Regions from separate parts of the Shewanella khirikhana genome, predicted to be linked through region 3. Evidence: predicted binding sites of a transcription regulator. Region 3 holds the regulator's gene; each other region holds the start of a gene.
The links. Region 3 encodes NrdR, which represses ribonucleotide reductase genes. Its sites were predicted from a motif close to AAACACNANATNTNGTGTTT; they were not measured.
Positions count from the first base shown of each region.

Region 1: nrdA (class 1a ribonucleoside-diphosphate reductase subunit alpha) is a predicted target of NrdR. The motif match lies at 2,435-2,454, and genes of this name have one in related genera.
Region 2: nrdD (anaerobic ribonucleoside-triphosphate reductase) is a predicted target of NrdR. The motif match lies at 1,829-1,848, and genes of this name have one in related genera.

Region 1 covers NZ_CP020373.1:1,614,015-1,618,999, reverse strand. The annotation lists gene gyrA (DNA topoisomerase (ATP-hydrolyzing) subunit A) at 1-200, opposite strand, end outside; gene ubiG (bifunctional 2-polyprenyl-6-hydroxyphenol methylase/3-demethylubiquinol 3-O-methyltransferase UbiG) at 663-1,376, shown strand; gene STH12_RS06995 (HAD family hydrolase) at 1,399-2,079, shown strand; gene nrdA (class 1a ribonucleoside-diphosphate reductase subunit alpha) at 2,593-4,881, shown strand; gene nrdB (class Ia ribonucleoside-diphosphate reductase subunit beta) at 4,953-4,985, shown strand, end outside.
Region 2 covers NZ_CP020373.1:988,870-993,854, forward strand. The annotation lists gene STH12_RS04180 (DEAD/DEAH box helicase) at 1-110, opposite strand, end outside; gene STH12_RS21415 (hypothetical protein) at 385-558, shown strand; gene rssA (patatin-like phospholipase RssA) at 640-1,578, shown strand; gene nrdD (anaerobic ribonucleoside-triphosphate reductase) at 1,872-3,989, shown strand; gene nrdG (anaerobic ribonucleoside-triphosphate reductase-activating protein) at 4,003-4,494, shown strand; gene ribA (GTP cyclohydrolase II) at 4,745-4,985, shown strand, end outside.
Region 3 covers NZ_CP020373.1:644,725-649,709, forward strand. The annotation lists gene ettA (energy-dependent translational throttle protein EttA) at 1-518, opposite strand, end outside; gene glyA (serine hydroxymethyltransferase) at 761-2,014, shown strand; gene nrdR (transcriptional regulator NrdR) at 2,119-2,568, shown strand; gene ribD (bifunctional diaminohydroxyphosphoribosylaminopyrimidine deaminase/5-amino-6-(5-phosphoribosylamino)uracil reductase RibD) at 2,622-3,764, shown strand; gene STH12_RS02765 (riboflavin synthase) at 3,802-4,455, shown strand; gene ribBA (bifunctional 3,4-dihydroxy-2-butanone-4-phosphate synthase/GTP cyclohydrolase II) at 4,566-4,985, shown strand, end outside.

The DNA.
Region 1 (4,985 bases), 970 kb from region 3:
GCCGACTTTTTATAAGGCTTGTTCCAGTCGTTTTTAAGTTCGTTCATCGCGAACAGCACACGGCGATGCACAGGCTTAAGGCCGTCACGCACATCCGGCAGTGCCCGACCCACGATCACGCTCATGGCGTAATCCAGGTACGAATTCTTGAGTTCGTCTTCGATATTAATTGGCGAAATAGATGAAGCCAAATCAGTCATAAACTGCTCGATCCCCTGAAAATTAGCTGACAAGTCGTTTTCCGTGTCATTGTCGAGCCTTCAAACGTGATTTGGCATTCTAACACAGTAATTTAATGTCGAAACCCCCTGATTCGATTCTCCCGTGGCAGGGGGAAAATGACTGTCTCAGTCATGATGAAAATCAAGTTTATGCTATTGAAAAGGCGTTATTATTTTTATCATCTCGATGCAAATGCTGCCAAAAAGCCGATAAGGCTTTTTTTAGCTCGAGTGTGGATTGGGTTTTGATTGCTGAATTTTTACCCTCTAACGCTTAAAAAAGCATCTGTGACGCCTTATTTACTGTGTTTGACGGTCGCCGCACCGCTTTGCACTTCGTTTACGCAACGGAATAGATATAATGGCGCCACATTAATAGAAAATCCGCTTGGTTACCTGCCTGTGCGCCGGAGCCTTGCCCGACCGAATTTCGGGGCCGCTATGTCAGAAGTCATGAACGTTGATACCCAGGAAATTGCCAAATTCGAAAAGATGGCCGCCAGTTGGTGGGATCCCGATGGCGAATTCAAACCCTTGCATCAGTTAAACCCATTGCGGCTTAACTATATCGATCAGACCTGTGGTGGTTTGTTCGGTAAAAAGGTGCTGGATGTGGGCTGCGGCGGCGGCATCTTGTCTGAAAGCATGGCGCGTATCGGCGCTGAGGTCACCGGCATTGACATGGGCACTGAGCCACTGGAAGTCGCCCGACTGCACGCGCTGGAAACCGGTGTCTCGCTGGATTACCTGCAAACCACCGCTGAAGGCCATCGCGAGAGCCACGTTGAGCATTATGATGTAGTCACCTGCATGGAGATGCTGGAGCATGTGCCCGATCCCCTGTCGGTTATCCAGGCCTGCTGCGACATGGTAAAGCCAGGCGGCTTTGTGTTTTTCTCCACCATCAATCGCAATCTGCGCTCCTATGTCGAAACCATTCTCGGTGCCGAGTACCTGCTGAAAATGCTGCCGGTGGGTACCCACGACCACGGCAAGTTCATCAAGCCGTCTGAGCTGATTGAGATGGTCGACCACACAGAGCTTCTGTGCAAGGACGCCATTGGCGTGACCTACAATCCGCTCACCAGCACCTTCCGCTACACATCCCGGGTGGATGTGAATTACATGATTGCCACGGAAAAGCCCCTTGATTGACCCGCTTGCGGCCGAAAGCACAATGGCGTCACTAACTGACCCGGCAGCAGTCACACAAATGGGAGTGCTGTTCGATTTAGACGGCACGCTTGTCGATACAGCGCCGGATCTGGTGGCTGCGCTCAACCTTGCCCTCAATGACGCAGGTTTCGCCAGTGTTCTGCTGGATGAGGTGCGTCACGCGGCCTCACACGGCAGTATGGCGCTGGTGCGTGCTGCCAAGCCATCGATTCCCGACCAGCAGGCCAGCTTATTGCAGCAATCGCTGCTGTCACATTACGCCGAAGTCAATGGCCGCCATTGCCAGCTGTTTGAAGGGATAGCGCCGCTGCTGGATGCCCTTGGCCGCGCACATATCCCCTACGGCATAGTGACCAACAAGGCCGCCTGCTTTGCCAGGCCGCTGATTGAGCGCATTGGCCTGGCTTCAAGCTGTAGAGCCTTAATCAGTGGCGATAGTGTCACCCGCGGGAAACCAGACGCCGCGCCCATGCTGCTGGCCGCAAGCCAGCTTAATCGCGCTGCCCGCCACATTGTTTACCTTGGTGATGCCAAACGGGATATGGAAGCCGCCCGCGCAGCGCACATGACGGCCGCGCTCGCAAGTTGGGGCTATATCAGCGCCGGCGATGATATCCACAGCTGGCCTGTGGATGTGACGCTTGCGCATCCGCTGTCGCTTCTAACACAACTTGGGTTATGAGTTTGGGCTTGCGAGGGCCAGTTAACAGGCAACACAATCAGTGCGGCCTTAAGGATAAGCACGCCTTCCCTTAAGGTGCGCAGACCACAGCCAACTAAAGTCGTCCGGCTGTGCTGAGGCTGGTTATTTTGCCAGCAGATCTTCCCGGCGCGATCGCTTGCAAGATAAGCGATCGATACCGAGATCTGACACGGTCAAAAAACTGTCATACAAGTGACATGGCACACAGAAACTGACCTTCAAAGTTAGCCTCTACTAACGTTTCGGTTTTTCCTCAAGATATCCACAGTTTCTCCAAAGATTTCCTACTTGCAAATACCCTCTCACCTCACTATCTTGTATCTTAACTTTTAATAAGCACCATATCTTGTGTATTGGTAGCAATCTCACACACCAGAGACGTTCTCCTCGAAACGGTGTTTCTTTCGGCATCCAGCGGTGTTTCAGGGATTTTGAGTGACGATTGCTTACAGGGATATGTTGGGCAATACCAATCTATAAGGCCTATCTTCGATGAATAGCAACATGACAGTCACTAAACGCAGTGGTGAGCGCGAGCAGATCGATCTCGACAAAATCCACCGCGTAGTTACCTGGGCAGCCAAAGGCTTAAAGAATGTTTCGGTTTCTGAAGTAGAGCTGCGATCGCACCTGCAGTTTTTTGATGGCATCCCGACTGAAGCCATCCACGAAACCATCATCAAGGCCGCGGCCGATTTGATTTCGCCCGAGTCTCCTGACTATCAATTCCTGGCAGCCCGTCTGGCCATCTTCCACCTGCGCAAAAAAGCGTTTGGCCAGTTTGAGCCGCCAAAACTGTATGAGCACGTGGCCAGATTGGTGGACATGGGCAAGTACGACCGCCATATCCTCGAAGACTACACCAAGGAAGAGCTGGATATCCTCGACAGCTATATCGATCACTGGCGTGATATGAACTTCTCTTACGCTGCCGTTAAGCAGCTTGAGGGTAAGTATCTGGTGCAAAACCGCGTAACCCACGAAGTGTACGAGAGCGCCCAGTTCCTCTACATTCTGGTGGCCGCCTGCCTGTTTGCCGGTTATCCAAGAGAAACCCGTCTGAAGTACGTGAAAGACTTCTATGATGCGGTATCTACCTTCAAGATTTCCCTGCCTACGCCGATTATGTCCGGCGTGCGCACCCCTACCCGTCAGTTCAGCTCCTGCGTACTGATCGAGTGTGGCGACAGCCTGGATTCCATCAACGCCACTGCGTCTTCCATCGTGAAGTACGTCAGTCAGCGTGCCGGTATCGGCGTGAACGCCGGTCGCATCCGTGCCCTGGGCAGCCCAATCCGTGGCGGCGAAGCCTTCCACACCGGCTGTCTGCCGTTCTACAAGTATTTCCAAACCGCAGTGAAGTCCTGCTCTCAGGGCGGCGTTCGCGGCGGCGCAGCCACCCTGTTCTACCCAATCTGGCACCTGGAAGTGGAATCCCTGCTGGTACTGAAGAACAACCGTGGCGTGGAAGATAACCGTATCCGTCATCTGGACTACGGCGTGCAGCTCAACAAGCTGATGTACCAGCGTCTGATCAAGGGCGAGAACATCACCCTGTTCAGCCCATCCGACGTGCCAGGCATGTACGACGCCTTCTTTGAAGATCAGGACGAGTTCGAGCGCCTGTACACCAAGTACGAGCAGGACAGCAGCATCCGCAAGAAGACCATGAAGGCGGTTGAACTCTTCTCGCTGATGATGCAGGAGCGCGCCTCAACTGGCCGTATCTACATTCAGAACGTGGATCACTGCAACACCCACAGCCCGTTCGACTCAAGCGTGGCGCCAATTCGTCAGTCCAACCTGTGTCTGGAAATTGCTCTGCCAACCAAGCCACTGGAAAGCGTGGACGACACCAATGGTGAAATCGCCCTGTGTACCCTGTCAGCGCTGAACCTGGGTGCCATCGATAACCTCGAAGAGCTCGAAGGTCTGTCCGATCTGGCCGTACGTGCCCTGGATAGCCTGCTGGACTATCAGGACTACCCTATCAAGGCCGCCAAGCTTGGCTCTATGAACCGTCGTACTCTGGGTATCGGTGTGATTAACTTCGCCAACTACCTGGCTAAAAACGGCAAGCGCTATTCCGATGGCAGCGCCAACAACCTGACTCACAAGACCTTCGAAGCCATTCAGTTCAACCTGCTGAAAGCCTCGATGAATCTGGCCAAAGAGAAAGGCGCCTGCCCTGCGTTCCACGAGACCACGTATTCTCAGGGTATTTTGCCAATCGACACTTATAAGCGCGATCTGGACAAGATTGTCTCTGAGCCGCTGCATCTGGACTGGGAAGGCCTGCGTGAAGACATCAAGCGCCACGGTCTGCGTAACTCTACCCTGTCTGCGCTGATGCCATCCGAGACCTCATCGCAGATCTCCAACGCCACCAACGGTATCGAGCCACCACGTGGTCTGATTTCGGTGAAGGCCAGTAAAGATGGTCAGCTCAAGCAGGTAGTACCTGACTTTGATGCGCTGCGTCACGAGTACGAGCTGCTGTGGCAGATGCCATCCAACGATGGTTACCTGCAGCTGGTAGGCATTATGCAGAAGTTCGTGGATCAGGCCATTTCTGCCAACACCAACTATGACCCAGCCAAGTTTGAAGGTCGTAAAGTGCCGATGCAGCTGCTGCTTAAAGATCTGCTGACCGCCTACAAACTGGGCCTCAAGACCCTTTACTACCATAACACCCGTGACGGTGCTTCCGATCAACACGAAGACATTGCCGTGGTTGAGAAAGAAGACGACGGCTGTGCCGGCGGCGCCTGTAAGATTTAAGCAGGTAAGGTTAAAAGGAACTTTAGGTGTTAACAGGGGGCCATTGCCCCCTTTTACCGGAACGAAACATCATGGCTTATTCAACTTTTTGTCAGACTCCCAAC
Region 2 (4,985 bases), 340 kb from region 3:
CTCATGGCAACCGGAATGGCCTGACTCTGGATGGGAGTAGGCGTCTCAATGCCCATGTGTTTCAGGCTTTGTAAGAGGCGCTTATCGAGGGAAAAATCAGAAAATTGCAATGGATGGTCTCCGGAAAAATTCAAGCGGGGAATTATAGCGCCAACGGGGCTTTGGCGCCATGGCAACCTGATGACACTCTCTAAAGCAAGGCAACAGGCGGCATTTGGGGTTGTTTGGTGCGGCCTGCCTAGCGTGATGGGGTGTCGATATCCGTGATATTCGTCAAAAAAGTGACGCAAGCACTTTATCCAGTGATGCTTTTGACTTATGTTTGAACAACCATAAATAAAAAACGACCCGAGACACTCGCTGCGGATGTCTTTGGAGCAATAAATGGATTTTTGGATTGCGCTTGCGATAGTCATTTTCGGCTGGATGATCCCGGTGTTACACATTGGTCTGTCCGATGTGATGCCCGCCCGTAAAAAGGGCTGGTGGATTTTGGCCGTTACCTTCTCGTCCTGGTTTGGCTGGCTCGGTTACCTGGTCAAAGCCCGGAGTTCTTAAGTTCAAGCGCTGGCACCCGCCGGCGCTTGTCGTTTATAGTCGTTGCCCACCGTTACTTTTCTTATGGATGGAGAAATGTCCATGACCCAAACCCGCATTGGAATCGCCCTTGGCAGCGGCGCCGCCAAAGGCTGGGCCCATATTGGCGTGCTCAAAGCGCTGAATGAACTCGGCGTTAAACCCGACCGGGTGGCGGGCTGTTCTATCGGGGCGCTGGTTGGCGCCGCGTATGTCAACGGTCATCTGGATGCGCTTGAGACCTGGGTACGCAGTTTTTCCAGCTGGGATGTGCTGGGGCTGATGGATTTGAGTTGGCGCCGCGGCGGGCTTATTCGCGGCGAGAAGGTATTCGATGTAATGCAAAGCCACATGGGGGTGATGGACATCGAAACCATGGCCATGCCCTTTATTGCGGTGGCGACTGATCTCTACAGCGGCCAGGAGATCTGGTTTCGTGAGGGCGATTTGCGCCATGCGGTGCGCGCGTCCTGCTCTATGCCGGGGATTTTACCGCCCGTGCGTCAGGGCCATCGCTGGTTGGTGGATGGCGCTGTGGTCAATCCGGTGCCGGTATCTGCCTGTCGCGCGTTGGATGTGGATGTGGTGATTGCGGTGGATTTGGATGGTCAGCGTCGCAGCCGCATTCAGGCGTTGCCGGTTGACCTTCGCAGCGAGGCGATTTCGCCCCAGGAGGAAACCCAGGCGCTGGCCGAGCAAGAGGGCGGTTTTATGGATTTGCTGGCGCGGGGGCGGGATTATGTCGCCAGTTTGTCGGATAAGTTTTCCCTCGGCAGTCGTGACGACCCCGGGATGCTGGCGGTGATGAGCCAGTCGATGGAAATTGTCCAGCAGCGCCACAAGCGGGCACGACTGATGGGCGATCCGCCCGATGTCTGTTTGGTGCCCAAGGTAGCAGACATTGGCACCATGGAGTTTCACCGCGCCGCCGAGGCCATCGATGCCGGATATGCTGCCGTGATGGCTCAGGCTCATTTGATTGAGGCAAGCCTTGGGCAATAGCGCCTGACTCCTTACTGCCAAAGCCGGTTTTTGAACCGGCTTTTTGCTTTTTTGAGGGTGGCTTGCGGGTATTTTTTGCTGCTGCGTGCCTGCTGTTTTGCCGTGGGTCAAGGGGCAGATTTTTAAAAGGCTACCTGCCACAGATTTTCAAAAAGGGGAGATTTATCTTTTTCCCAAACATGATCCATATCAAGGTATCGCTCTGGTATTTGTCGCCTAATACACTACATTTTGTATCTGGATAAAAAATAAGCTCAACATATAGTGTTGGCTTCGACAAAGAGGATCTAGCGATGCCAGTGGTGATCAAGCGGGATGGGTGCCGTGCTGCGTTCGATGAAACCAGACTCAGGGATGCGGTAATTGCGGCGCAGGGTGCTGCCGGTGTTATCGATAACGACTATGCTGCCACCGTGGCTGCCATTGTGGCGGCGCAGGTTGCCGGTAAAGACGAAGTCGCCATCCACGAACTGCAGGATGCGGTGGAAAACTGCCTGATGGAAGGCCCCAACAAGGAAGTGGCCCGTCACTATATTGAGTATCGTCACGACCGCGATGTGTGCCGCGAAGCAAGCAGCCGTCTGAATCTGGAAATTCGCTCGCTGGTGGAGCAAACCAACGCCGCGCTGCTCCATGAAAATGCCAACAAAGACTCCAAGGTGATCCCAACCCAGCGGGATCTGCTTGCGGGCATTGTGGCGCGCCATTACGCCAAGCGCCATATTCTGCCCAAAGAAGTGGTGGCCGCCCATGAGGCCGGTGAAATCCATTACCACGACCTCGACTACTCGCCTTTCTTCCCCATGTTCAACTGCATGCTGATTGATTTGGGCGGCATGTTGACCAAGGGCTTTAAGATGGGCAATGCCGAGATTGAAACGCCCAAGTCTATCTCCACGGCCACCGCAGTAACGGCACAAATCATCGCCCAGGTGGCGAGCCACATTTATGGCGGCACAACCATTAATCGTATCGACGAGGTGCTGTCGCCCTATGTGGCCAAAAGCTATGACAAGCATTATCAAACCGCGCTGCATTGGGGGATTACCGATGCGGTGGCGTACGCCCGCGCCCTGACCGAGAAAGAGTGTCACGATGCGTTCCAGTCACTGGAATATGAGGTGAACACCCTGCATACCGCCAACGGTCAGACACCTTTTGTGACCTTTGGTTTTGGGCTTGGCACCAGTTGGGAGTCGCGGCTTATTCAGCAGTCCATCCTTAAGGTGCGGATGGCCGGTCTTGGCAAGAACCGCAAAACGGCGGTGTTCCCCAAGCTGGTGTTTGCTATCCGTGACGGCATCAACCACAAACAGGGCGATTGCAACTACGATATCAAGCGGATGGCGATTAAATGCGCCTCCGAGCGCATGTATCCGGATATCCTCAATTATGAGCAGGTGGTCAGAGTAACCGGCTCCTTCAAGACGCCCATGGGCTGTAGAAGCTTTTTGGGTGTGCATGAAAAGGACGGCGAACTGGAGCACGAAGGGCGCAACAACCTCGGTGTGGTCAGCCTTAACCTGCCGCGTATTGCCATTGAAGCCCAGGGGGATGAGCAGCGTTTTTACGCCTTGCTGGAGCAACGTTTGCAGATTGCCCGCCAGGCACTGGACAGCCGTATCGAGCGCCTCAGAGGCGTAAAAGCCCGGGTCGCGCCCATCCTTTATATGGAAGGCGCCTGCGGTGTGCGCCTGCGTCCTGACGATGATATCGAGCCCATCTTTAAAAATGGCCGCGCGTCCATTTCTCTGGGTTACATCGGCTTGCATGAAACCGTCAATGCCCTCTATGGCACCGAGGAGCATGTGTACGACTCGCAGCAGCTCAGACAAAAAGCCCTCGCCATTGTGGCGCGTCTTAAGCAAGCCACCGAGCAGTGGAAGCAGGAAACAGGTTATGGCTTCAGCCTTTACAGCACTCCGAGCGAGAGTCTGTGCAGCCGCTTTGCCAAGCTGGATACCAAGGCCTTTGGGGTAATTGCCGGGGTGACCGATAAGGGCTATTACACCAACAGCTTCCACCTGGATGTGGAAAAGAAGGTGTCGCCTTTTGACAAAATCGACTTCGAGGCGCCGTACCCTGAACTCGCCAGCGGTGGCTTTATCTGTTACGGCGAATATCCCAACATGCAGCACAACCTCGAGGCGCTGGAGGATGTGTGGGACTACAGTTACAGCCGCGTGCCTTACTATGGCACCAACACCCCTATCGATGAGTGCTACGACTGCGGCTTTACCGGCGAATTTGACTGCACCAGCAAAGGCTTTGTCTGTCCTTCCTGCGGCAACCACGAACCCAGCCGGGTGTCGGTGACCCGCCGGGTGTGTGGCTACCTTGGCAGCCCGGATGCACGTCCGTTCAACCACGGCAAGCAGGAAGAAGTAAAGCGCCGGGTCAAGCATCTCTGAAGGCGGAAATCAGGTGAACTACCATCAGTACTTTCCGCTGGATGTGGTCAACGGGCCGGGCACCAGGGCGACCCTGTTTGTGTCCGGCTGCGAGCATCGATGCCGTGGCTGCTATAACCAGTCCACCTGGGATGAAAAAAGTGGCCACCCCTTTGATGCGGCCATGAAGGCGCGGATTATCAGCGATCTCAATGACAGCCGCATTCGCCGCCGAGGGCTTAGTCTCTCCGGTGGCGATCCGCTGCTGCCCGCCAATATTGAGGCGCTGCGCAGCTTGGTCATCGAGGTGCGCGAGCAGTGCCCCGGTAAAGACATCTGGCTGTGGACCGGTTATCGCCTCGAAGACTTTTCCGCGGCCCAGGCCAGCTTGGCGGCGCTGGTGGATGTGATAGTGGATGGCCGCTTTGAGAAGGCGCTGTTTGACCCCAAGTTGCGGTTTCGCGGCAGCAGTAATCAGCGGATTTTGGCCCGAACGCCAGGTGGATTTGTCCCCTGGCAGAGCTAAGACGCAGCGGATTTATCTCAATATCGGCTTAGTTCTGTCGGTTGACGCTACTCGCTGGTATACTCCAGCCAATTGAGCAGCCATTCCTCCAATGGATAGCCGGGTAAAGTCCCAGTTGTTCACTTGGGTATTCCTGCGAGCGGTAAAAGCGCTTAGAATAGGCCCCCCGGTGAGGCTTCTCGCCAAAGATGTTGAGTTGTCAGGGAAAGTTCTGGTCTCACGGATTGAGCGTTGTCGTTAGGATAAATTCATGTCGATAAAGTATGTCGCCACCTCCAAGTTGCCTACGCCCTGGGGCGTTTTTGCCATGCACGGTTTTGAAGATACCCAAACCGGTAAAGAGCATGTGGCGCTGACCTTTGGCGAACTCAGTGGTGACGAGCCTGTGCTGGGCCGGATCCATTCCGAGTGTTTAACCGGTGACGCCCTGTTCAGCCTTCGTTGTGACTGTGGTTTCCAGCTGCAAACGGCACTGCAGCGCATTGCCGAAA
Region 3 (4,985 bases):
ATGGCTACACGGCGGCGCTCACCACCCGACAGCACTTCAATCTTGGCATCCCACTCCGGCAGACGCAGGGCGTTGGCGGCGCGCTCGAGGATGTTATCCAGGTTATGGGCATCCTGAGCCTGAATGATGGCTTCCAGCTCGCCCTGCTCCTTGGCCAGGGCGTCGAAGTCGGCGTCCGGCTCGGCATAGGCAGCGTACACTTCATCGAGACGGGTCAGGGCGCGCTTGGCTTCGCCAACGGCTTCTTCGATGGCTTCACGCACTGTCTGGTTCGGGTCAAGCTGTGGCTCCTGGGGCAGGTAACCAATCTTGAGACCGGGCATGGGGCGGGCTTCACCTTCGATTTCGGTGTCGATACCGGCCATGATGCGCAGCAGGGTGGATTTACCCGAGCCGTTCAGACCCAGAACACCAATCTTGGCGCCGGGGAAGAAGCTTAGGGAGATGTCTTTAAGGATTTGCTTCTTGGGCGGCACTATCTTGCCAACCCGCAGCATGCTGTAAACAAACTGAGCCATGTCGTCTCTCTGCGATTTACAAATAGAATTAAGCGCTGAAAATTGGCCGAAGTTTACCAAGTTGGGGCGTTATTCTCCAGATGGCGATGTGAAATCCCATCCCGCTGCGGGTTGTTTTGATGATGAAACACAGTCATCCGTACCGAGACGGATTTTCATCATATTGCGGCTGGGATTGTGATCGATTGCAGAGTAGAATACCGCGCAACCCTACCTATAAGATTTGCCAGCTGGAGTGACCAATGCTGAAGAAGACCATGAATATTGCCGACTATGATCCCGAGCTGTTCAAGGCGATTGAAGACGAAACCCGTCGTCAGGAAGAGCATATCGAGCTTATCGCCTCTGAGAACTACACCTCTCCCCGCGTGATGCAGGCTCAGGGCTCACAGCTGACCAACAAGTACGCCGAAGGTTATCCTGGCAAGCGTTACTATGGTGGTTGCGAGTATGTCGACATCGTGGAAAGCCTGGCCATCGAGCGCGCCAAAGAATTGTTCGGTGCCACTTTCGCCAACGTACAGCCACACTCCGGCTCTCAGGCCAACAGCGCCGTGTACATGACCCTGCTGCAGCCAGGCGACACTGTACTGGGCATGAACCTGGCCCACGGTGGTCACCTGACCCACGGCTCACCGGTTAACTTCTCTGGCAAGCTGTACAACATCATCCCTTACGGTATTGATGAGTCCGGCAAGATTGACTACGACGAAATGGAACGTCTGGCCGTTGAGCACAAGCCAAAGATGATGATTGGCGGCTTCTCTGCCTACTCTGGCATCGTTGACTGGGCCCGCATGCGCGAAATCGCCGACAAGATTGGCGCTTACCTGTTTGTAGACATGGCCCACGTGGCCGGTCTGATTGCCGCTGGCGTGTATCCAAACCCGGTTCCACACGCTCACGTAGTGACCTCTACCACCCACAAGACCCTGGCCGGTCCTCGTGGCGGTATCATCCTGTCTGCTGCCAACGACGAAGACCTGTACAAGAAGCTGAACTCAGCGGTATTCCCAGGTGGTCAGGGCGGCCCGCTGATGCACGTTATCGCCGGTAAAGCGGTAGCCTTCAAAGAAGCGCTGGAGCCAGAATTCAAAGTGTACCAGCAGCAGGTTGTGGTTAACGCCAAGGCCATGGTGGAAGTGTTCCTCGAGCGCGGTTACAAAATCGTATCCGGCGGCACCGACAACCACCTGATGCTGGTTGACCTGATTGGTCGCGAGCTGACCGGTAAAGAAGCCGATGCTGCTCTGGGCCGTGCCAACATCACTGTGAACAAAAACTCAGTGCCAAACGACCCACGTTCTCCATTCGTGACTTCAGGTATCCGTATCGGTACCCCAGCCATCACCCGCCGCGGTTTCAAAGAAGCCGAAGCCCGTGAGCTGACTCACTGGATCTGTGACGTGCTGGACAACGCCAACGATGACGCCGTTATCGAACGCGTTAAAGGTCAGGTGCTGGAACTGTGCGCTCGTTTCCCTGTTTACGGTTAACCTTTTAACCTGAATAGGATAAACTCAATGGCCGCTGCGATAGCGGCCATTTTTATTTGTATTGCTGTTCAATTTGCCCTTCAATCAGCGCGCCAGGAGGCCCCATGCACTGTCCATTTTGCAACGCAACCGACACCAAGGTGATCGACTCCCGTCTGGTGGGAGAAGGGCATCAGGTAAGGCGTCGGCGGGAGTGCACCGAATGCCACGAGCGTTTTACCACCTTTGAAGGCGCCGAATTGGTGATGCCAAGGGTCATCAAACGTGATGGCACCCGTCAGCCATTCGATGATGAAAAGCTGCGCAGCGGCATGCTCAAAGCTGTGGAAAAACGCCCTGTGTCCATCGATCAGATTGATCAGGCGATGAACAAGATTAAGTCGACCCTGCGCGCCACCGGCGAGCGGGAAATCCCCTCAGAGATGATTGGCAACCTGATGATGGACAGCCTGATTGAACTGGATAAAGTGGCCTATATCCGCTTTGCCTCTGTTTACCGCGCCTTTGAAGACGTATCTGAGTTTGGTGAAGCCATCGCCAGACTGCAGAAATAAACACATCAGCAATCATCAGGGTTTCAGAAAAAGCAGCAGCGCGGCGACCATCCATGAGCACATCCGTCACAAGCCAGTTTTCCGCACATGACCATGCCATGATGGCCCGCGCCATCATGTTGGCCAAACGTGGCCAGTACACCACTCGCCCCAATCCCAATGTCGGTTGCGTGATAGTGAATGACGCCGGTGAGATTGTCGGTGAAGGCTGGCATATCCGCGCTGGTGGCCCCCACGCCGAAGTGCATGCACTGAGACAAGCCGGTGACCGCGCCCGCGGCGCCACAGCCTATGTCACCCTCGAGCCCTGCAGCCATTATGGCCGCACGCCGCCCTGCGCCAAGGCGCTGATTGATAATGGTTTAAGGCGTGTTGTTGTCGCCATGACCGACCCGAACCCGCAGGTGGCGGGCAGGGGGCTTAAGCTGCTTCAGGACGCCGGTATCGAGGTGGCCCACGGCTTGATGGAAGCCGAGGCGCGGGCACTGAACCCGGGCTTTTTGTCGCGAATGGAGCGTGGCCGCCCGTTCGTTAGCGTAAAAGTGGGTGCAAGCCTCGATGGTAAAACCGCGCTCTCAAGCGGTGAGTCCAAATGGATCACAGGGCCAGAGGCGCGCCGCGACGTGCAAAGGCTGCGCGCCATGTCCTGTGCTCTGATCACCGGCATAGATACTGTGCTGCTGGATGACCCCAGCCTCAATGTTCGCCATGGCGAGCTTGGTAGCCTCGGCGCTTCCTTATCGGCAGCCGAGCTTATCCAGCCCATTCGCGTTGTGCTCGACAGCCAGCGGCGCATGAGCGCCGATGCCAAACTCTTTGGTATTGCTGGCCCGATTTTGCTGGTATCGGCCGAGCCCTACGATGCCCAATTTTTGCATTCACTGCCGGACTTTGTCACCTGTTTGACCTTGCCGGGCGGTGATGGCCGTATCGACCTTGCCGCACTCTTGAATCACCTGGGTGAAAACTGCAACCGGGTGCTGGTGGAAGCCGGCGGCACCCTCGCCGGCGCCTTTATCGCCGCCGGGCTTTGTGATGAGCTGGTGCTGTATCAGGCCCCCAAACTCCTTGGCAGCCATGGCCGCGATATGCTGCAGCTGCCCGATTATCAGACCATGGCTGAGTTGCCGGGTCTTAAGCTTATTGATGAGCGCAAACTGGGCCAGGATTGGCGCTTTACCTTCACTGTGGCCTGAGTGTCAGCAGCTGCTGCATCGAGCCTAAAGAGGATTTATGTTTACCGGGATCATTGAAGCCGTAGGCCATTTAAGACGAATCGATCGCAAGGGCGATGATATTCGCCTGACGGTAGCAAGTGGCAAGCTGGATTTATCCGATGTGCGTCTTGGCGATAGTATTGCCACCAACGGCGTGTGTCTGACCGTAGTGGAATGCCTTGCCGATGGTTATGTGGCTGATGTGTCAGCCGAAACCGTTAAGCTGACCGGCTTTGGCGAGTATCGCCCCGGCCAGGCGGTGAACCTGGAAAAGGCGGTTACCCCGACCACCCGCCTTGGCGGACATCTGGTCAGCGGTCACGTCGATGGCCGCGCGGTCGTGGTCAGCCGCAGCCAGCTTGGTAAAGCCATCGAGTTTTGGCTCGAAGCCCCCGCCGAGCTTGCTCGCTACATAGCCCATAAGGGTTCGATTACCATAGATGGGGTGAGCCTCACCGTAAACGAGGTAGACGGCAGCCGTTTTCGTCTCACCATAGTGCCCCACACCGCCGGTGAAACCACCCTCATTGATTTGGCGGTGGGCGATAAGGTGAATCTCGAAGTGGATCAGATTGCCCGCTACCTCGAGCGCTTGATGCTACGCGGCGAAGAAACCGCGTCCGGTGGTGTAACCCTGGACTTGCTTGCCCGCAGCGGTTTTATGCGCTGAGGGCTGATGCGCCGGTCAGTCAAAGCACCGCTTTGTGCGCCTGGCCCTGTTTTTTGGCCCGCAGGCCGCTAAAATTCACAACACTCTTAAAAGAAAATAAAGGTCTTACAATGGCGCTACACAGTATCGAAGAAATCATCGAAGACATTCGTCAGGGCAAAATGGTGATCCTGATGGACGATGAAGACAGGGAAAACGAAGGCGACCTGATTATGGCCGCCGAACTGGTGACCCCGGAAGCTATCAACTTTATGGCCACCTATGGCCGTGGCCTGATTTGTCAGACCATGACCCGTGCCCGTTGCCAGCAGCTGAATCTGCCGCTGATGGTGAGCAACAACAACGCCCAGTTTACCACCAACTTTACCGTATCCATCGAGGCCGCCAAGGGCGTGACCACAGGGATCAGCGCCCATGACCGCGCCGTAACCATCCAGGCCGCCGTGGCCAAAGATGCCAAGGCCGCTGATTTGGTGCAGCCTGGCCACATCTTCCCCTTGATGGCCCAGGAAGGCGGCGTGCTGACCCGC